DNA from 4 places in the Streptomyces sp. NPDC049687 genome. Region 3 is predicted to be linked to each of the others. Evidence: riboswitches for the same ligand, from Rfam matches in the RefSeq annotation. Region 3 holds a riboswitch; each other region holds the start of a gene.
The links. Region 3 has a riboswitch for cyclic di-AMP ahead of ACIBVL_RS09180 (peptidase). Riboswitches for the same ligand answer to the same signal wherever they lie in the genome.

Region 1 (4,933 bases), on a different contig from region 3:
TCGTGGGGTGACGCGTTATCCCTTCCAGGGCCGACCCCCGAGCCGGCATGACGAAAGGATTTTCATCCTTTCGGTGGCCGCCCTGTCTCAGAGGATGCCGGGGCGTGCTCCGGGACGCGGTGGCCGACCGCTTCGACCCCTGGGAACTCCCGCGATAACTCCCGCTATCGGTCAACAAAGGAAGGGGAGTTGACACAAGAGGACCGGACTCCGACCTGGTCCGGTGCGCGTCGAGTCCGGCGGGTGCGGGATCCGTATTCTCTGATCATGGCCGCACCCACCGCATATGCCGAGCGCACCGCGTACTCCCTCATCGCCACCGACCTGGACGGAACGCTGCTGCGCGGCGACGACACGTTCTCCGACCGGTCGCTCGACGCGCTCGCGCGGGTGGCGGCCGCCGGCGCACGCCACCTGGTCGTGACGGGCCGGCCGGCGCCCCGCGTACGCCCCTTGCTCGACCGCCTGCACAGCAGGGGGCTCGCGGTGTGCGGGCAGGGCGCGCAGTTGTACGACGTCGGCGCGGACCGTCTGCTGTGGTCGGTCACCCTGGACCGGGAACTCGCGGAGACCGCTCTCGAGAAGATCGAGGCCGAGGTCGGCCTGGTCTACGCGGCCGTCGACCAGGACGGCGTCGACGGGCTGACGCTCATCGAGCCGGGCTACCGCATGCCGCACCCCACCCTGCCGGCCCTGCGCGTGGAGCGGCGCGACGACCTGTGGTGCGAGCCGATCAGCAAGGTGCTGCTGCGCCATCCCACCCTGTCGGACGACGAGTTGGCGGTGACGGCCCGAGCGGTGGTCGGTTCGCTCGCCACGGTCACCATGTCGGGGCCGGGCACGGTGGAGCTCCAGCCGTGCGGGATCACCAAGGCGACGGGGCTGGCGCTGGCCGCCGAGCATCTGGGCCTCAGGCCCGAGGACACCCTCGCCTTCGGGGACATGCCCAACGACATCCCCATGTTCGACTGGGCCGCCCGCGGGGTCGCGATGGCCAACGCCCATCCGGAGCTCAAGGCGGTGGCCGACGAGGTGACGACGTCGAACGAGGACGACGGCGTGGCCATCGTCCTCGAACGTCTCTATCCGTGACAACCCCGGCAGGGGACGGGGATCAGTACGCGCCGAACACGTTGTCGATCGAGCCGTACCGGGCGGCCGCGTAGTTGCAGGAGGCGGTGAGGTTCGCGACCGGGTCGAACGGGTCCCACGACGTGCCGGACACGTGGTACGCGTTGAAGGTCGGGTCGATGATCTGCAGCAGGCCCTTGGACGGGGTGCCGGCGGCCGCGTTGGAGTCCCAGAGGTTGATCGCGGCCGGGTTGCCCGAGGACTCCCTGATGACGTTGCGGTAGATGCCGTTGTAGGTGCCCGGGATCCCGTGCTGCGCCATGACCTGGAGGGACGCCCGGATCCAGCCGTCGAGGTTGTTGGCGTAGCCGAGGCTGGTGGCGGTGGCGACGGCCGGGGTCGCGGCGGAGGCGGTGGTCGCCCCGATGAGCGGGAGGGCGAGCACGGTGACGCCGGTGGCGGCGACGGCGAGCTTGCGGGCAAGGCGGGCACGGTGGGTGCGGCGGGGCTGAGCGGCAGCAGGCATGGCGAAGTTCCTCTCCGTCGCCTGCGAGGTGAGCTGTCGGGTTCGGGCGGGAGCTGCCCGGCCGCGCCCTCCTGGACGCGACTTCACCCCGAGCCGTCCCGGTATGTCCTGGGCATGTCCAGAAACATGTCCAGGGTCGTCCGGTGCGGCGACTTACCTGGTTCCCCCGCTCCTGCCGTGGTGTTCTCGGTGGGTGTGCGGGCGGTGGCAGGATTCGGCGTCCGCCCGACAGGCCGGGAACGTATGCGAGAGCACATGTCCGGAACAAGTGGCGGATGCACGGTTAAGCCCTATTGACCTTGATCTATGGCCTATGAGGCGCTTGATCCTTTGTTGTTGCAAAGCCTCAACTCGCTTGCATGGCGCGAGGAATCGGAGCGCGGTGAAGGGGAACCCGCCTTTCGGGGGAGTGAGCCAATTCACCGGCATTCACAAGAGGTGCTAATCGGGCAATAACCTCAACGGGTTATTAAGGGGGTGTCAGTGAGAAGGCACCCGGTTACAGGCCCGGCTGTAACCGTGGGGGCTGGCGGTGATCGAAACATGACCGGATACGCTGACTTGAGTGAGCGCAGAGACCTATCGACAAACCGCGTAGTCGGCAGTAGACACCAGCAGACAGGAGACACCTCGTGACCGTCGTCGAGCCGTTCGGGCTGAGCGTGCGGGACCAGGCTCTGGAAGCCGATGTCCAGGCCGGATTGGCGGCTGTCGAGGAAGGCTTGCTCGAGGCCACCAAGAGTGAGGTGCCGTTCATCACCGAGGCGGCCCAGCACCTGCTGCGGGCCGGCGGGAAGCGGTTCCGCCCGCTGCTGGTGATGCTCGCGGCGCGGTTCGGTGACCCGTACGCGCCCGGGGTCGTCCCGTCGGCCGTCGTGGTGGAGCTCACCCATCTGGCGACCCTGTACCACGACGACGTGATGGACGAGGCGGCCGTGCGGCGCGGGGTGCCCAGCGCGAACGCCCGCTGGGGAAACTCGCTCGCCGTCCTCACCGGCGACTTCCTCTTCGCGCGCGCCTCGCACATCCTGGCCGACCTCGGCCCGGAGGCGGTGCGGGTGCAGGCGGAGGCGTTCGAGCGGCTGGTCACCGGTCAGATCCTGGAGACGGCGGGCCCGGTCGACGGCCGCGACCCGGTCGAGCACTACCTCGACGTCCTCGGCGGCAAGACCGGCTCCCTGGTGGCGGTGTCGTGCCGCTTCGGCGCGATGATGTCGGGCGCCGACGAGACGGTGGTGGACGTGCTGACCCAGTACGGGGAGCGGCTGGGCGTCGCCTTCCAGCTGGCCGACGACGTCCTCGACATCGCCTCCGACTCCCACGAGTCGGGCAAGACGCCCGGCACGGACCTGCGCGAGGGCGTCCCCACCCTGCCGGTGCTGCGGCTGCGGGAGCGCGCGGCCCAGCAGTCGCTGCCCGAGGACGTCGCCCTGTGCGAGCTTCTCGACTCCGACCTCAGCGACGACGCGAGGCTCGCCGAAGCGGTGGCCGCGCTGCGCACCCACCCGGCGCTGGAACAGGCCCGCCGGGACACCGTCCGCTACGCCGAGGAGGCGCGGGCCGCGCTGGCGCCCCTCGCGGAGTGCGACGCGAAGGCCGCGCTGATGGGGCTCTGCGACGCGGTGGTCCACCGCGCCGGCTGAGCCCGGGGGGACGGACCCTGGGCTACCCCTACGGGTCGCAGGGGGCTGTCGGAACTCCATGTCATACCGCAGGCGTACGCGGAGTTGAGTCCGTGGGGTGACGCTTCGTCGTGTGTCATTTGGTCAGATGGGAACCACGGAAAACACCACTCCTCACCGATTCGGGTGAGAATGGCGGCACCGGGTGGGGACGTTCAACGCGAGCTGACCAGCCGCCGCCGACGACGGAGGTAAGGCACACATGGCACCGAACGCATCCGACGACAGCCTGAGCGCCGGGGAGACGGACGACCTGCGCGTCGGGCGGCGCAAGGCCGTGCGGTACGTCGTCCCGGTCACCGTGATCGGAGTCGCCGCGGCGACGATAGGCCTGGTCCCGGCGCTCGCCGACGCGGGCGACCCCGACCTGCCGAAGATCACCGCACCACAGCTCCTCGACAAGATCGCCGCTTCGGACGTGCAGCAGCTGTCCGGCACCGTGAAGATCAGCACCGACCTCGGCCTGCCCGACCTGGGCGGGCTGACGAGCGGGCTGCTCTCCGGCGCCACCGGCGACGACGGATCGTCCGCCGACCCGTCCGCGCGGCTCACCGAACTCGCCTCCGGCACCCACACCCTGCGCGTCGCCGCCGACGGCCCCGACCGGCAGAAGCTCTCGCTGCTGGAGAACGCCGCCGAGTACAGCGTCATCCACAACGGCAAGGACGTCTGGGGCTACGACAGCTCCGCCAACGAGGTCTACCACTCCACCGCCGGGGAGGGCGCGAAGGAGGGCGCGGAGACCCCCGTGCCCGCCACGCCCAAGGACCTCACCGAGGACGCCCTCAAGGCGGTCGACGACACCACCTCCGTCACCGTCGACGGCACCGTGCACGTCGCGGGCCGCGACGCCTACAAGCTGCTGATCAAGCCCAGGCAGTCGGGTTCCACGGTCGGCGCGATCAGCGTGGCCGTGGACGCGAAGACCGGGATGCCGCTGAAGTTCACCCTGGCCCCGGCGAGCGGCGGTGCCGCCGTGGTGGACGCGGGCTTCACCGAGGTCACCTTCGCCAAGCCCGCCGCCTCCACCTTCGACTTCACCCCGCCCAAGGGCGCGAAGGTCACCGAGGGGGACGACACCGAGGCGGCACCGGAGCACTCCGGCACGTCCGGCGAGGACCTCCCCAAGGACCTCGAAGGCCTTGGCGGTCTCCACGGGATCACCGGCTCCGACGGATCGGAGGGCTTCGACGTCCTCGGCAAGGGCTGGACCTCCGTCGCCGTCCTCGAGACGGGCGGTGAGGGCGTCCCCTCGGACTCGGAGCTCAACTCCGAACTCGGCTCGGACGCCGGCGGCGCCCTCAGCGGCTTCCTCGGCTCCTTCGGCGACAAGGTGAGCGGCAAGTTCGGCTCCGGCACCGTCTTCTCCACCCGCCTGGTCAACGCGCTGGTCACGGACGACGGCAAGGTCTACGTCGGGGCGGTCACCAAGGACGCCCTGGTGAAGGCGGCCGACTCGGCGAAGTGAGCCCCCCGTACGCTGGAAGTCGTACGGGTACCGGGTGGCGAGTACCGGTGCAGGTTGCCGGAGATCGGGGGACGGATGGGGCAGGCGAAGGAGGGCCCCGTGGCCGGCGAACCCGTCATCCACACCCACGCCCTCACCAAGCGCTACCGCGGCGGCCAGCTCGCGGTGGACCGCCTCGACCTCACC
Region 2 (4,933 bases), on a different contig from region 3:
CCTGTGGAACGGCTCCTCGACCTTCGGCGAGTTCGGGTTCTTCGCGGTGTACGCGGCGTTCATGGTGCCCGCGTTCGGGCTGCTGACCTGGCTGGTGGTGTGGACCAGGCAGCGTGAGCTGCGCACGGTCCGCGAGGAGCTGCCCGCCTACGCGGCCGCCGGCTGGGTCACCCCGGCCGAGCCGTACGCGCTCGGCTCGATGCGGGCCCGACGGCTGGCCCGTGAGTACGCCAAACGGCATCTGGGCCGCCCGGCGGCGCGAGCGGTGGCCGAGTACGAGGCCTACGCGACCTCCCTGGCGTTCCTGCGGCACCGGGGGCGCAGCGGGCGGGCGAGCGCCGACTTCGTCGTACGGGAGCGGGAGTTGCTGAACGAGCTGTGGCGGCGCAAGGACGTCGCCCGGCCCGCGCTGGATCACGCCGCCCGGATGACGGCTCCGCCGCTACGGGTGGCGGTGCCCGCCGGGCCCTGGCCGGTCTACGGGGGCTACGGGTACGGCCAGGGGCACGGCCAGGGGCACGGCCAGGGGCACGCCCCCGGGTACGCGTACCCGGCGGGGCAGGCGTACGGCTACGGCTACGGGTATCCCGCGGGGTCGTATCCCGTCGCCAACCCCTACCAGGGGTAGCCGGGGGTGGCTCAGGCCGAGGCCCGCGTCAGCCTCCCGGTCTCCTCCTCCGTCAGCTCCAGCTCCGCCACCCCCAGCAGGGCCGGCAGCTGGTCGACCGTGCGCGCGGAGGCGATCGGCGCGGCCACCGTCGGCTGGGCGGCGAGCCAGGCCAGGGCGACCGTGGCGACCTCGGTGTCGTGGGCCCGGGCGATCTCGTCCAGGGCGGTGAGGACCTGCCGGCCCCGCTCGGATTCGAGGTGCTTGGCGGCGCCCGGGGACCGCGGGCTCCGCACCGTCGTACCGGGCCGGTACTTGCCGGTGAGGAAGCCGGAGGCGAGAGCGGAGTAGGGGACCGCGGCGAGCCCGGCGCGGGCGGCGAGCTCCTGGAGGGGGCCCTCGTAGGTGTCGCGGGAGACCAGGTTGTAGTGCGGCTGGAGGGCGACGTAGCGGGCCAGGCCCTCGCGGTCGGAGAACTGCAGGGACTCCTGGAGGCGTTCGGGCGAGATGTTGGAGGCGGCGATGTGCCGCACCTTGCCCGCCCTCACCAGTTCGTCGAGGGCGCCGATGATCTCCTCGACCGGCACCTCGGGCTTGTCGAAGTGGGTGTAGTACAGGTCGATGCGGTCCGTGCCGAGGCGGCGGAGTGAGGCGTCGGCGGCCGCCTTGATGTTGGCGGCGGTCAGGCCCGGGAAGTCGGGGTGCTGGCTGACCTTGGTGGCGATGACGACGTCGTCGCGGTTGCCGCTCTTCTTCAGCCACCTGCCGATGAGGGTCTCGGACTCGCCGCCGCTGTTGCCCTCGACCCACGAGGAGTAGGAGTCGGCGGTGTCGACGAAGTTGCCGCCGGCGGCCGCGTAGGCGTCGAGGACGGCGAAGGATGCCGTCTCGTCGGCGGTCCAGCCGAAGACGTTGCCGCCGAGGGACAGGGGGAAGACCTCGAGGTCGGAGGAGCCGAGCTTGCGCAGAGAAGTCATGTCCTACGTCAACAACGGCCTCGCAGCGGCCCATTCCGGAGCTTGCACGAAGAAGCTGTGAACGGAACCGCTCCGACGGGGTCTCTCAGGGATTGAGGCCCTTGCTGCGCAGCCAGGCCATCGGGTCGATGCCGGTGGCGCTGCCGCCGGGGTGGACCTCGAGGTGGAGGTGCGCGCCGGTCACGTTGCCGGTGGCGCCCACGCGGCCGATCACATCACCGGTGGCGACCTTCTGGCCGACGCTGACGCTGATCGACGACTGGTGGCAGAACCACAGCTCGGTGCCGTCGTCCAGGGTGAGGATGGTGCGGTAGCCGTAGGAGCCGGCCCAGCCCGCCTCGGTGATGGTGCCGCTGTGGACGGCCTTGATGAGGGTGCCGGTGGGTGCGGCGAAGTCCAGGCCGGTGTGGTAGCCGGAGGACCAGAGGGAGCCGGCCTGACCGAAGGTCGAGGTGATGGTGTACGAGGAGGTCGGCAGCGTGTACTGCTTGGCCAGCTCGGCCAGGCGCGCGGCCTCGGCCTTCTCCTTGGCGGCCTGCGCGGCCTTCTCCTTCGCGGCGGCGGCCTTGGCCTCCGCCTCCTCCTCGGCCTTGGCCACGGCGGCGGCCTCCGCCTTGGCCGCGGCGGCCTCGGCGAGGGCCTGGGCCTTGGAGGCGACCTGGGTCTGCTGCGACTCGGCCTGCGCCATGATCCGGCTGCGCAGCGCCTCACCGGCGTCGGCCGTGCTCTGGTCACCGGAGTCGGCCTCGGTGCCGAGACTGACGAGGGCCGGCGCGGTGTCCTGGGCGGGGTCGTCGTCGGAGATGAGGGAACCCACGCCCGGCAGGTCGGGCATGGAGAGGGAGACCGGGGCCTTGCCGGTGTTGGCGCTGGCCATGCCGCCCGCGCTGACGGCGGCGATCACGCCGACGCCGAGGACCGTGGAGCTGCGGGCGAACCCGCCGCCGCGCTGCTTGGCGACCCGGTGCTTGCCCCGGACCGGACGAATGGACTCCTCGGTGGGGTTCCATTCCTCCCAGGGGCCCTCGTCGGTGCGGTAGCTGCCGTAGCCGAAGGTCTCGGAGGAGTGCCGGCTCGGTACGAACGGGGCTTCTGGGGCAGGCCGGTTGGACGCCACGCGGGCGCACTCCTTTCCTTCCGTCGCCTACCGGGTTAGCTGACGGGTTCGGAGCGGGAAGGTCTCCTACGCGCGTAAACCGTTCGTGACTCTGCGAGTTCACGGCGGCTTCCGCGTGATTCACCCCAAGGTGGTGGTTCCCCGGTTCCCTTGCGGGATTCGGCGCGTGCGCACGGAGCCGACTCTTGTGACGGCTGGGACGACCGCGCTGCGTTATCGAACGTTAATAGACCCGGGGGCGGCTTTCCAAGCTCTTCTGCTTGATCAACAACATTTTTGGCCTGGACTTTCGCCGCCAAGAGCGGTGAAAAACGGGCGAGTTGGACGAGTCCACAGCAGAGGCACAGTCACCGGACAAGAAAAAACCGAGGGGCGGAACCCTTATGGATTCCGCCTCTCGGCCTTCAGTAGCGGGGACAGGATTTGAACCTGCGACCTCTGGGTTATGAGCCCAGCGAGCTACCGAGCTGCTCCACCCCGCGTCGGTGAACACCACTGTACGCCATCAGCGGGACGGAAAGCACATCGGTTATCCGAGCAGGTGCCGGTTCGGCTCCTGCGCCTGCTCCGCGTACTCCGGGAGGACCACCACGCCGGCACCCTCGGCGGTCAGGAGACCGTTGCCGTCGGCGGCCGTCACGAAGGTGTCCGGCTCCTGCCAGGCGGTGACCACCCGGCGCACGCCTGCGTCGAGGATGAGGCGGGCGCAGGGGCGGGGACGGGAGGAGCGGCGGGCGCAGGGCTCCAGGCTGCTGTAGACGGTGGCGCCGGCCAGGCGGGGGTCGGCGGGGTCGAGTTTCGCGAGGGCGGCCTCCTCGGCGTGGACGACCGGGTCGCCGGCCTCGCGGGAGTGGCCGCGCGCCAGTTCCGTCCCGTCGGCGGCCACAATCACCGCGCCGACACTGAAGGCGGTCCGCGAGGGCGGGCACAGGGCGGCGAGCTCGCAGGCCAGGGCCAGCCAGCGGCGGTCGGCGGCGGCGGGGAGCGGGCCGGTGCCGGGTGCGGTGGGCTCGTAGCGCATGAGGACCACGTCCTCGATCCGCCGGGTCTCGGTCAGGCGCAGCCGTCCGCCCTGGTAGGCGCCGGGGCCGAAGAGCCGGGGCGCGTCCGGGTCGCCGACGAGGAGGGGGGCGAGGACGAGCTGGAGTTCGTCGGCGAGGCCCTGCTGGAGCAGCTGGGTGTGGATCGTGCCGCCGCCCTCGACCATCAGCCGGCGGACGCCGTACCCGTCGTGGAGGTGTTCGAGGAGCCGACGCCAGTCCAGCTCGGGGCCGAGGGGGACGACGTCCGCGGCGATGCCGATGGCGCGGGCCCGCTCGGCGCCCTTCTCCGTCGTGAGGACGACCTTGTCGCCGCCGGTGTGCCAGAAGTTCGCGGCCGGGTCGAGGTCGCCGGAGCCGCTGACGGTGACCTTGAGGGGGTACGGCGGCTGTCCGACCGCGACGCGGGCGGCGCGGCGGGCGGCGGAGTTCACCAGCAGGCGGGGGTTGTCGGCACGGATGGTGCCGGCGCCGATGAGGATCGCGTCGACGGAGGCCCGTACCTCGTCGACGCGGTCGAAGTCGGCGGGGCTGGAGAGGAGCAGACGTTCGGGGGTGGTGTCGTCCAGGTAGCCGTCGAGGGAGACGGCGGCGGACAGGAGGACGTACGGGTACGGCATCGACGCGGCTCTCTCGGGGATGACGACGGGGGTTCTTGGTTCAAGTTTGAAACAACCTACACTGGGCGCATGACGACCCGCTGGCTCACTCCCGAGGAGCAGCGCGCCTGGCGCGCGTACGTCGCCGGCTACCTCCTCGTGGAGGACGCGATCGACCGGCAACTCCAGCAGGAGGCCGGCATGCCCCATCTGTACTACTCCATCTTGGCGAACCTCTCCGAGACACCGGAGCGACGGCTGCGGATGACCGATCTCGCGGCGACGCTGAAGATCACCCGCAGCCGGCTGACGTACGCGGTGACGCGGCTGGAGAAGGACGGGCTGCTGCGGCGCGAGGACTGCCGCTGGGACAAGCGCGGAAGCGTCGCCGTCCTGACGGAGGAGGGCATGGCGGTCCTGGAGCGCCTGGCTCCGGGCCATGTCGACACGGTCCGCGCCGCTCTCTTCGACCGGCTCACCTCCGAGCAGGTGCGGCAGCTGGAGGAGATCTTCACGCAGGTGGCGCGGGGGTTCCAGGACGACGGCGAGGCGGCACCCGAGGAACTGCCGTGGCGGCGGCGCTCCTCGCCCTG
Region 3 (4,933 bases):
ACTCCCGGACGCGCGCGTGCAGATCACCGGCGGCGCCGGCTACGACGACTCGGGCCTGTTGCGCCTGGCGGCGGGGGAGTCCTTCACCACACCCCTCTTCGCAGGCCTGTGGAGCGACGGCGGCCACGGTGGCGCCAGCCGGACCTGGCACTCCTACCAGCTCGCCCACATCGTCCCGGACGCCGGGCAGGACCGGCCGGTGCTCTTCAACTCCTGGGAGGCCACCTTCTTCGACATCTCCGAGGAGCAGCAGGCGACCCTGGCCCGGCGTGCCGCCGCGATCGGCGTCGAGCTGTTCGTCGTCGACGACGGCTGGTTCGGGGCCCGCACCGGAGACCACGCCGGGCTCGGCGACTGGCGGCCCAACCCGGACCGCTTCCCGAAGGGCCTGAAGCCCCTCGCGGACTACGTGCACGCGCTGGGCATGCAGTTCGGCATCTGGGTCGAGCCCGAGATGGTCAACCCGGACAGCGAGCTGTACCGGGCCCACCCCGACTGGGTTCAGTACCAACCGGGACGAAAGCGGACGGAGTTCCGCAATCAGCTGATGTTGAACCTCGCGCGCGAGGACGTCCAGGAGTACCTCTGGCAGCAGCTCGACGGCCTCCTCTCCAGCGCCCCCATCGACTACGTGAAGTGGGACTTCAACCGCTGCTTCACCGACGCCGGCTGGCCGGACGACCCCTACCCGCAGCGCCTCTGGGTCGACCACGTGCGAGCCCTGTACGCCCTCCTGGACCGGCTGCGGGCGGCCCACCCGGGTGTCGCCTTCGAGTCCTGCTCCGGCGGCGGCGGACGGATCGACCTCGGCATCCTGAGCCGCACCGACCAGGTGTGGACCTCCGACAACACCGACCCCCTGGACCGGCTCGACATCCAGCACGGCTTCAGCCAGATCCACCCCGCCCGCGTGATGGCCGCCTGGGTCACCGACAGCCCCAACACCCAGCTGAACGGCCGGATCAGCTCGCTGCGCTTCCGCTTCGTCAGTGCCATGGCCGGTGTGCTCGGCGTCGGCGGGGATCTCTCCGAGTGGACCGAGGAGGAGCTCGCCGAGGCCCGTGAGTGGGTCGGCCTCTACAAGGAGATCCGGCCCCTGGTGCAGCACGGCGACCTGTACCGGCTGCGACCCCCGACGGGCGGCCTGAGCGCCGTCCAGTACGTCCGCGGTGACGAGACCGTCGTCCTCGCCTGGCTCCAGGCGCAGCGCTACGGCGAGCCCGTTCCCGCGCTGCGGCTGCGCGGCCTGGACCCGACAGCATCGTACGAATGCCGTGAAACGGGCGAAGTTCACCGGGGGGCGGTGCTGCTCCACCATGGGCTGAGGACCGGGCTGCGCGGCGACCTTGATGCGACGGTTATCCGACTGCGTCGCATCTGAGGTTTCTGTCCGAAATGAATCCTTAGTTCCAACTCGCTCTGCAATAAGGGATCCTGGAGAGGTGTCACGTGAGCAGCGTCATATTCGTGACCCTATGTCGTCCGTCATGTCCACGTAATCACTGGGCTTTTCCAGGGCGTTAGCCCAAAAAACGTGTGCTGGATGCACGGAGCGTCACCGGGAATTCTCACAGCGGATCAAGAGAAAGGCGTTGTCGGGGCAACCTCTGCTTGTTCCCGTGCGTCGTGGTCGCTTACGTTCCACACCAATCCGGACGGACGCCCAATCCTGCCGCCGTCCGGAATCCGCACACTCACCCGTACACGGCAGGAGCGGGGGACCCACAGGTAGAACCGCCTGTTCCGGTCCCGGAACAGGCTTGGGGTAAAGCCGCGCCTCGGCGCGGCCGGGCATCTCCAGTCCGCACCCGACAGCTCACCTCGCAGGCGCCGGAGAGGAATTCGTCATGCCCGCGAAGGGTAAGCACCGCCGCCCGAAGACCCAGCGCTTCACCCGTTCCATAGCCGTCGCCGGAACCGGTGGCGCAGCTCTCGCCCTTCCCCTCATGGGCGCCACCGGCGCTCACGCGGCCACCACGGAATCCGTTTCACAGACCGTTTCCCAGCCGGTCGCGCAGACGGTTTCCCAGTCGGTTTCGCAAAAGGCCGTCGAGGCCGCTCCGGTGACCCGGAAGACCGCCGCCGCGAAGACCTACACCGTCCGGGCCGGCGACTACCTCTCGAAGATCGCCGACGAGCAGAACGTCGGCGGCGGCTGGCAGAAGCTGTACGCGGACAACCGTGAGGCCGTCGGAGACGACCCCTCGCTGATCCACCCCGGCCTGAAGCTGTCGATCGGCAGGAAGGCCGCGTCCGGCGCCAAGTCCTCGTCCGGTTCGTCCGGTTCGCCCTCTTCTTCCTCGACCTCGTCCTCGTCGTCCTCGTCCTCGTCGTCCTCGAAGACCTCCGACTCGAAGGCGTCGTCGTCCTCGTCCTCTTCCTCTTCCTCGAAGGCGACCACCCGGGCGGCCGAGAGCGGCGCCAGTACCTCCAGCGGTTACACGCTCCCCGTGGCCGGCGCGACCGTCGGAACCGGTTACCGCGTGGCCGGCAGCATGTGGTCCAGCGGCTACCACACCGGTGTCGACTTCGTCGTCCCGACCGGCACTTCCCTCAAGGCCGTCGCCGCGGGCACGGTCGTCTCCGCCGGGTGGGGCGGCGCGTACGGCAACCAGGTCGTCATCAAGCTCAACGACGGCTACTACGCCCAGTACGCGCACCTGTCCCAGCTCTCCGTCTCGGCCGGCCAGACCGTGACCGCGGGCCAGCAGGTCGGCCTCTCCGGCGCGACCGGCAACGTGACCGGTCCGCACCTCCACTTCGAGATCCGCACCACGCCGAACTACGGCTCCGACGTGGACCCGGTCGCCTACCTCCGCTCCCACGGCGTCGCCGTCGGCTGACCCCGCCGACGACGACCTCCGTCCCCCACGCCTGACACGCGGCCGAAGGCCGGACCCCGATCCCCGGGTCCGGCCTTCGGTGTGTCCGGATGCCGCCACTTCGCCCCGTCGACAGACGGGACGGAAGAGCGACATAGTGATTCCCGATCAGGGAGCAAGCGCTTTCTGCAGAGGCTGTCCACGAGCGGGAGTGAAGGAGTCGATCGACATGACGACCAGGCGCAGAGCACTCGGAGCCCTCGCCGCAGGCGCCGCCCTGGCCGCCCTCGCCCCCGCCGGGGCGGCCGGTGCCTCGCCCCGGCATCGCAGGCTCGTCGCCCACGACGACTTCCGCCGCGGCCTGCGCCAGTGGGTCGTGGAGCTGGAGAACGGCGGGACCGTCACGGCCTCCCGGGGGATCCTGGAGGTCGATGTGCCCGCCGGGGCGACCGTCTGGTTCAAGCGGTCGCTCCAAGGGCCGTACGTCCTCGAATACGTCGCCACGCCCGTCTCCGCGGGCGGGGTCAACGACCGCGTCTCCGACCTCAACAACTTCTGGAACGCCGTAGACGTCCGCTCCCCTGACGACCTCTTCGCCGTCCGGCGCGGCGGCGCGCTCGCCGAGTACGACTATCTCAAGACCTATTACGTCGGTTACGGCGCCAACACCAACACCACCACCCGGCTGCGCCGCTACGTCGGCCAGGCGGGCGTGCGGCCGTTGATCCACGACTACACCGAGCCGCTGCTCGTCGCGAACGAGCCGAACCACGTACGGATCGTCTCCGATGGCTCCACCGTGCGGTGGTGGAACAACGGGCGGCTCGTCTTCGACTACGCCGACCCGGAGCCGTACCGGGGCGGGCACTTCGCCTTCCGGACCACCTGGAGCCACTTCCGGATCAGTGACTTCCGGGTCTGGTCCCTATTCCCTGATGGGCACATTCTTTAGGAGTGGCTTATCTCACCGTCCGTCAACCCTTTCCTACGATCGCGTAGGTCACTTTCGAGGGGAATGATGATCCGCTGTGGCAGACGATTCGAAGAGTGACAACAGATCAGTGATCGGGTCGTACGTGGCGGTGGGGGACAGCTTCACCGAGGGCGTCGGCGACCCCGGCCCCGACGGGGCGTTCGTCGGCTGGGCCGACCGGTTCGCGGTACTGCTCGCCGACCGGCGCCCCGAAGGCGACTTCACCTACACCAACCTGGCGGTGCGTGGGAAACTGCTCGACCAGATCGTGGAGGACCAGCTTCCGCGCGCCGTCGAGCTCGCCCCGGACCTGGTGTCCTTCTGCGCGGGCGGCAACGACATCATCCGGCCCGGGACCGACCCGGACGAGGTGGCCGAGCGCTTCGAGCGCGCGATCGCCGCGCTGACCGCCGTCGCCGGGACGGTCATGGTGACGACCGGCTTCGACACCCGGGGTGTTCCCGTGCTCAAGCACCTGCGCGGGAAGATCGCCACGTACAACGGGCATGTGCGGGCGGTCGCGGACCGGTACGGGTGTCCGGTGCTCGACCTGTGGTCCCTGAAGTCCGTGCAGGACCGGCGGGCTTGGGACCACGACCGGCTGCATCTGTCTCCCGAGGGGCACACGCGGGTGGCGCTGCGGGCCGGGCAGGTGCTCGGGCTGGAGGTGCCGGCGGATCCGGAGCAGGCGTGGCCGCCGCTGCCGCCCCGGGGGACGCTTGAGGTGCGCAGGGACGACGTGCAGTGGGCTCGGGAGTACCTCGTGCCGTGGATCGGGCGGCGGCTGCGGGGGGAGTCGTCGGGGGACCATGTGACGGCGAAGGGCGCGCTGTCCCCGGACGACATCAGGATGCGGATCGCCGCGGTGGCGTGAGGCTTCGGGCGCGGCGGGGTCCTTCGCCCCCCGCCGCTCCTACCCGTTCCCGTCCCCCGGGGGCTCCGCGCCCGGACTCCCGTCCGGGCCTCGAGGGGCCTCGTCCTCGGCCGCCGGACGGGTCGAGAGCTCCAGTTCTCGTGACAGTGCCGCGTCCACCCACTCCTGCGCCCTGGCCCGGGAGACCGCGCCCTCGTAGGACGTCAGTTGGACGGCCAGGCCGTCCAGGAGGGCGGTCAGGCGCAGGGCGGTGGCGGACGGGTC
Region 4 (4,933 bases), on a different contig from region 3:
GGCGTCCTCCTGTGCGGGGGTCCGCGGCGGCAGCGTCACGCAGGTGCCCTTGCGCCACCACTCGGGCAGCATGGCGAGCGCCTCGTCGCCGAGCGGGTTCACACCCGGGCCGGCGGCCAGGGAGTGCGCCACGAGGACGTGCAGGCACTTCACCCGGTCCGGCATGCCGCCGGCGCTCGGGAAGCCCTTCAGCTCCTCGATCTCGTCCCGGCGCCGGATGTAGTCCTCGTGCGCGGCGCGGTAGGCCGCGGCCAGCTCCGGGTCACTCGCCAGCCGATCGGTCATCTCCTTCATCACGCCGTTCGCCTCGAGCGTGCCGATCGCCGAGTTGGCCTTCGGGCACGTCAGGTAGTACAGCGTGGGGAAGGGGGTGCCGTCGGGCAGGCGGGGGGCCGTCTCGACGACGTCCGGCTGGCCGCACGGGCACCGGTGCGCGATCGCGCGCAGTCCGCGCGGCGGACGGCCGAGCTGCTGCTTGAAGGCCTCGACATCCGCGTCGGTGGGCTCGGTGCGCGGGGTGGTCGGCGGAACTGTTTCCATACCTGTCTTTCTCAGTGCACGGTCTCACTGGTCGGAGGCGTCGGCCTTGTCGACGCCGTCCCAGACGTTCGAGTACCAGGGGCGGTCGGCCGCCCCGAGGTCGGCGCGGGACTGCTTGGCCGCGTCCGGGTCGATCACGACGTAACCGGTCTCCCCCGGCATCACATAGTGCAGCCGCTGCCGGATCTGCTGCTCGGCGTACGCGTCGTCCTGCCAGCGTGCCTTGAGGTCGCGCAGCTGCTCGACCCGCCTGGCGGCCTGTTCCTTCTCGCGCTCCAGGTCGGCGATGTCGGCGCGCTGGGAGACGTACTGCCGCATCGGGTAGGCCAGGGCCACGATCAGGGTGCACAGGACCAGCGCGAGGAGGGCGGCGCGGCCGGTGAGACGGGAACGGCGGGCCTGGCGTCTGGTCTGGGACCGGTAGACCCGGGCCGCCGTCTGTTCGCCGAGCAGCCGCAGCCTGGTCGCGGTGGAGAAACGGTCCCGGTCCTTGACGGCCATCGGCTCTCCGCCTCCCCTTTCACGTTTCACACGCGCGTACGTCCCCGCACACGGTACGGGACCGGGTACGGGGACGTACGTACGACTGGCTAAGCCTTGGCCCGCTGGGGCCCGCTCAGGGGTCAGCCCTTGAAGCGGGGGAAGGCGGAGCGGCCCGCGTACACGGCCGCGTCGTCGAGGATCTCCTCGATGCGCAGCAGCTGGTTGTACTTGGCGACGCGCTCGGAGCGGGCCGGGGCGCCGGTCTTGATCTGGCCGCAGTTGGTGGCGACGGCCAGGTCGGCGATGGTGACGTCCTCGGTCTCGCCGGAACGGTGCGACATCATGCACTTGAAGCCGTTGCGCTGGGCGAGCTCGACGGCGTCCAGGGTCTCGGTCAGCGAGCCGATCTGGTTGACCTTGACGAGCAGGGCGTTGGCGGTGCCCTCCTCGATGCCGCGGGCGAGGCGCTCGGGGTTGGTGACGAACAGGTCGTCGCCGACGAGCTGGACCTTGTCGCCGAGCTTGTCGGTGATGACCTTCCAGCCGGCCCAGTCGTCCTCGAACAGCGGGTCCTCGATGGAGACGAGCGGATAGGCCGCCACGAGCTCCTCGTAGTACTCCGTCATCTCGGCGGCGGAGCGCTCCTTGCCCTCGAAGAGGTACTTGCCGTCCTTGTAGAACTCGGAGGCGGCGACGTCGAGCGCCAGGGCGATCTGCTCGCCGGGCGCGTAGCCGGCTTCCTTGACGGCCTCGAGGATGAGGTCGAGGGCCTCACGGTTGGAGCCGAGGTTCGGGGCGAAGCCGCCCTCGTCGCCGAGGCCGGTGGACAGGCCGCGGCCCTTCAGCACCTTCTTGAGGGTGTGGTAGACCTCGGTGCCCCAGCGCAGCGCCTCGGAGAAGGACTCCGCGCCGATCGGGGCGATCATGAACTCCTGGATGTCCACGTTGGAGTCGGCGTGCGAGCCGCCGTTCAGGATGTTCATCATCGGCACCGGCAGCAGGTGCGCGTTGGGGCCGCCCAGGTAGCGGAAGAGCGGGAGGTCGCTGGCCTCGGAGGCGGCGTGGGCGACGGCGAGGGAGACGCCGAGGATGGCGTTGGCGCCGAGGGAGCCCTTGTTGTCGGTGGCGTCCAGGTCGAACATGGCCTGGTCGATCAGGCGCTGCTCGGTGGCGTCGTAGCCGACCAGCTCCGGGCCGATCTGCTCGATGACGGCGAGGACGGCCTTCTCGACACCCTTGCCCTGGTAGCGGTTGGGGTCACCGTCGCGGAGCTCGATGGCCTCGAAGGCGCCCGTGGAGGCGCCGGACGGGACGGCGGCACGACCCGTGCTGCCGTCGTCGAGGCCGACCTCGACCTCGACCGTGGGGTTGCCTCGGGAGTCCAGGATTTCCCGGGCTACGACGACGTCGATGGACGGCACGAGCATCTCCTTCTTGGGATGTGACGCTGGTTGTGCGGGGCCACGTGGGCCTTGCGACTAGAGCCTAACCGTCTTCGGGGCGTCGGCAGCCGACCGACCGTCCCGTGGACAGACAGACGGTACACATTGTTTCTGGCCGGAACAAAGACCGTCCAGGGAGAGCCGGCGAACAGAGGGCAAAGAAAACCCCGCCCCGGTGCGTACGGGGGAACACGCACCGGGGCGGGGAGCTCGTGGGGACGGGGGGGGTGTCCCTCACGAGGTCTTCAGTGTGCGGGGCCGACCTGTGGGGGTGCTGTGGCCTCGCTGGGAGCAGGGTGTCACTTCAGGTGCAGTTGCTGGCCCGGGTAGATGAGGTCGGCGACCTCGACGATGTCCTTGTTCAGCTGGAACAGCTTCTGCCAGCCGCCCTTGACGTCGTGCTTCTCGGCGATGGAGCTGAGGGTGTCGCCCTTGACGACCTTGTACTCGCCGTCACCCTTCTTGACCTTCTTGCCGGTCGGAGTGGTGACCGTCTTCTGGCTCTTGGGGGCGGCCGGGCGCTCGGCGGAGCGGGAGGCGCCCTGCTGCTCGGTCGAACGCGTGGTGGTGCCGCTGCTCGACGAGGAGGAGCCGCCGGAGCCCGACGAGGCGCTGCCGCCGTCGTAGGAGGCGCTGGACAGACCCTTGCCGCAGACCGGCCAGGCGCCCTTGCCCTGGGAGGCGAGGACCTTCTCGGCGACGGCGATCTGCTGCGACTTGCTGGCCTGGTTGGCCTGGGCGGCGTACTGGGTGCCGCCGTACGCGGCCCAGGTGGAGGCGGAGAACTGGAGGCCGCCGTAGTAGCCGTTGCCGGTGTTGATGGACCAGTTGCCGCCGGACTCGCACTGGGCGACCGCGTCCCACTCGGAGGCGGTGGCGGCGGAGGCGTTGCCGGCCGCCATCAGCGGGGCGGCGATGGCGACACCGGTGACACCGGCGAGCGCGGCGGCCCGGGTGGCCTTGGACGGACGACGGTGCTTGCCCTTGCCGGAAAACAGCATGGTGGATCCCCTCACCGACGCCTGCGAGGTGAGCTGTCGGGTTCGGGCCGGTTGAGTTGCCCGGCCGCACACCTCACGGTGCGCGGCTTCACCCCGAGCCGGTTCCGGCGGTCAACCACCGGGCCCGGCACTTACCTTGGGTCCCCCGCTCCTGCCTACGGCGCTTGACGCGACGACTGTTCCCGGGCTGCCGCTGGCAGGATTCGGCGTTGCGACGGCCGGGGCTCGGATTGCCGAGCGGTCCTGACCGTAGACACGCGATCCGCCGAATTTCAAAGACGATCAGGGCTTCTGAGACTCATCCCACACTTTCGCCAAACCGGACATTCGGCGCGAAATGGGGCGTGAACTCCTGGCCGTTTTCGGCGTGTTCCCGCCCTATTGGATGCCTGTGTCGAGGGTCTGACCGGGGACGATGGCGCTCGGATCGGCGCCGATGAGGTCCCTGTTCTCGGCGTAGAGCGCGCGCCATCCGCCGTCGAGGTCAAGGGAGTCGGCGATGGAGGCGAGCGTGTCGCCCTCCTGCACCGTGTAGGTGCTCACCGCGTGACGGCCGGAGGAGGTGGTGGAGGTGTCCGCCGCCAGGGTCTCGTCGGCGGTGGCGCCGCGATGACGGCCCGAGCCGAGGGAGCCGGTGTCGACGAGGCTCCAAGAACCCTCACCCTGGGCGGAATTGTCCGAGTCATCCACTTCTGGGATTACCGTGGGCGAGACGTCCTTCGGCCCCGCACTCCCCTGGTCGCCGGTGGAGGAGTCCGATTTGCCGGACTCGTTCGCAGCCGAGGAGGAAGGGGACGAAGTGGACTCGGGGGATGAACTCGGCGCATTCCCTGGCGAGTCGGAGGTGCCGGCGTCCGAGCCGTCGGAGGCACCGGATCCGCTCGAGCTGCCGGAGTCGGAGGACGCCCCCTTGGAAAGGTCGGACAATCCGGATGACACGGACGAGTCGGACTCGCCGTCCGCCACTCCGGTGTCGACGTCCAGCGCGCCGTTCTCCTTGGTGAGTCCGGACGTCAGCCCGCAGGTGCCCCAGGCGCCGACGCCCTCCTTCTCGAGGAGCTTCTGGGCGACGGCTATCTGCTGGTTACGGCTGGCCAGATCGGGGCTCGCGGCATAGTCGAGTCCGCCGTACGTCTCCCATTCCTTCTGCGTGAGGCTCAGGCCGCCGTACTCGCCGTCACCCTCGTCGGCACTCCAGGAGCCGCCGGTCTCGCACTGCGCCACCTTGTCCCACACCGTGCCGTCGGCAGCGCTCGCGCCGCCCGCGGCGAACAGCGGGATGGCGATGGCCGAGCCGGTCACTCCGGCCGCGACGAGGAGCGCCGGGGCCTGGCGGGGGCGACGGTGACGACCGTTCCCGGAGAGCATGCGGGGGCCTTTCTCTGGACAGCAGCAACCGGCGCGGCGGGCGGTGCGAGCACACGGGTTCGCCGCGCTGACGAGTGAACGTATCGGCAGACGATCACT

Region 1: it holds a riboswitch for cyclic di-AMP, as region 3 does, so the genes downstream of both, ACIBVL_RS19170 (transglycosylase SLT domain-containing protein) here and ACIBVL_RS09180 (peptidase) in region 3, are expected to answer to the same signal.
Region 2: it holds a riboswitch for cyclic di-AMP, as region 3 does, so the genes downstream of both, ACIBVL_RS14295 (M23 family metallopeptidase) here and ACIBVL_RS09180 (peptidase) in region 3, are expected to answer to the same signal.
Region 4: it holds a riboswitch for cyclic di-AMP, as region 3 does, so the genes downstream of both, ACIBVL_RS22135 (transglycosylase family protein) here and ACIBVL_RS09180 (peptidase) in region 3, are expected to answer to the same signal.

The regions. Positions count from the first base shown of each region.
Region 1 covers NZ_JBITLN010000005.1:453,406-458,338, reverse strand. Annotated here, with positions in the region: gene ACIBVL_RS19175 (HAD family hydrolase) at 268-1,092, shown strand; gene ACIBVL_RS19170 (transglycosylase SLT domain-containing protein) at 1,115-1,597, opposite strand; cyclic di-AMP (ydaO/yuaA leader) riboswitch at 1,601-1,827, opposite strand; gene ACIBVL_RS19165 (polyprenyl synthetase family protein) at 2,230-3,240, shown strand; gene ACIBVL_RS19160 (outer membrane lipoprotein carrier protein LolA) at 3,482-4,747, shown strand; gene ACIBVL_RS19155 (ABC transporter ATP-binding protein) at 4,823-4,933, shown strand, end outside.
Region 2 covers NZ_JBITLN010000003.1:926,794-931,726, reverse strand. Annotated here, with positions in the region: gene ACIBVL_RS14305 (PrsW family intramembrane metalloprotease) at 1-628, shown strand, start outside; gene ACIBVL_RS14300 (aldo/keto reductase) at 640-1,584, opposite strand; gene ACIBVL_RS14295 (M23 family metallopeptidase) at 1,670-2,701, opposite strand; cyclic di-AMP (ydaO/yuaA leader) riboswitch at 2,709-2,876, opposite strand; tRNA gene ACIBVL_RS14290 (tRNA-Met) at 3,110-3,183, opposite strand; gene ACIBVL_RS14285 (dihydrofolate reductase family protein) at 3,231-4,361, opposite strand; gene ACIBVL_RS14280 (MarR family winged helix-turn-helix transcriptional regulator) at 4,431-4,933, shown strand, end outside.
Region 3 covers NZ_JBITLN010000002.1:898,465-903,397, reverse strand. Annotated here, with positions in the region: gene ACIBVL_RS09185 (alpha-galactosidase) at 1-1,381, shown strand, start outside; cyclic di-AMP (ydaO/yuaA leader) riboswitch at 1,686-1,843, shown strand; partial or broken gene ACIBVL_RS09180 (peptidase) at 1,848-2,177, shown strand; gene ACIBVL_RS09175 (M23 family metallopeptidase) at 2,496-2,843, shown strand; gene ACIBVL_RS09170 (DUF6250 domain-containing protein) at 3,052-3,774, shown strand; gene ACIBVL_RS09165 (SGNH/GDSL hydrolase family protein) at 3,884-4,669, shown strand; gene ACIBVL_RS09160 (TetR/AcrR family transcriptional regulator) at 4,709-4,933, opposite strand, start outside.
Region 4 covers NZ_JBITLN010000007.1:93,543-98,475, forward strand. Annotated here, with positions in the region: gene ACIBVL_RS22120 (DUF501 domain-containing protein) at 1-540, opposite strand, end outside; gene ACIBVL_RS22125 (septum formation initiator family protein) at 565-1,041, opposite strand; gene eno (phosphopyruvate hydratase) at 1,164-2,450, opposite strand; gene ACIBVL_RS22135 (transglycosylase family protein) at 2,765-3,466, opposite strand; cyclic di-AMP (ydaO/yuaA leader) riboswitch at 3,470-3,639, opposite strand; gene ACIBVL_RS22140 (transglycosylase family protein) at 3,845-4,834, opposite strand.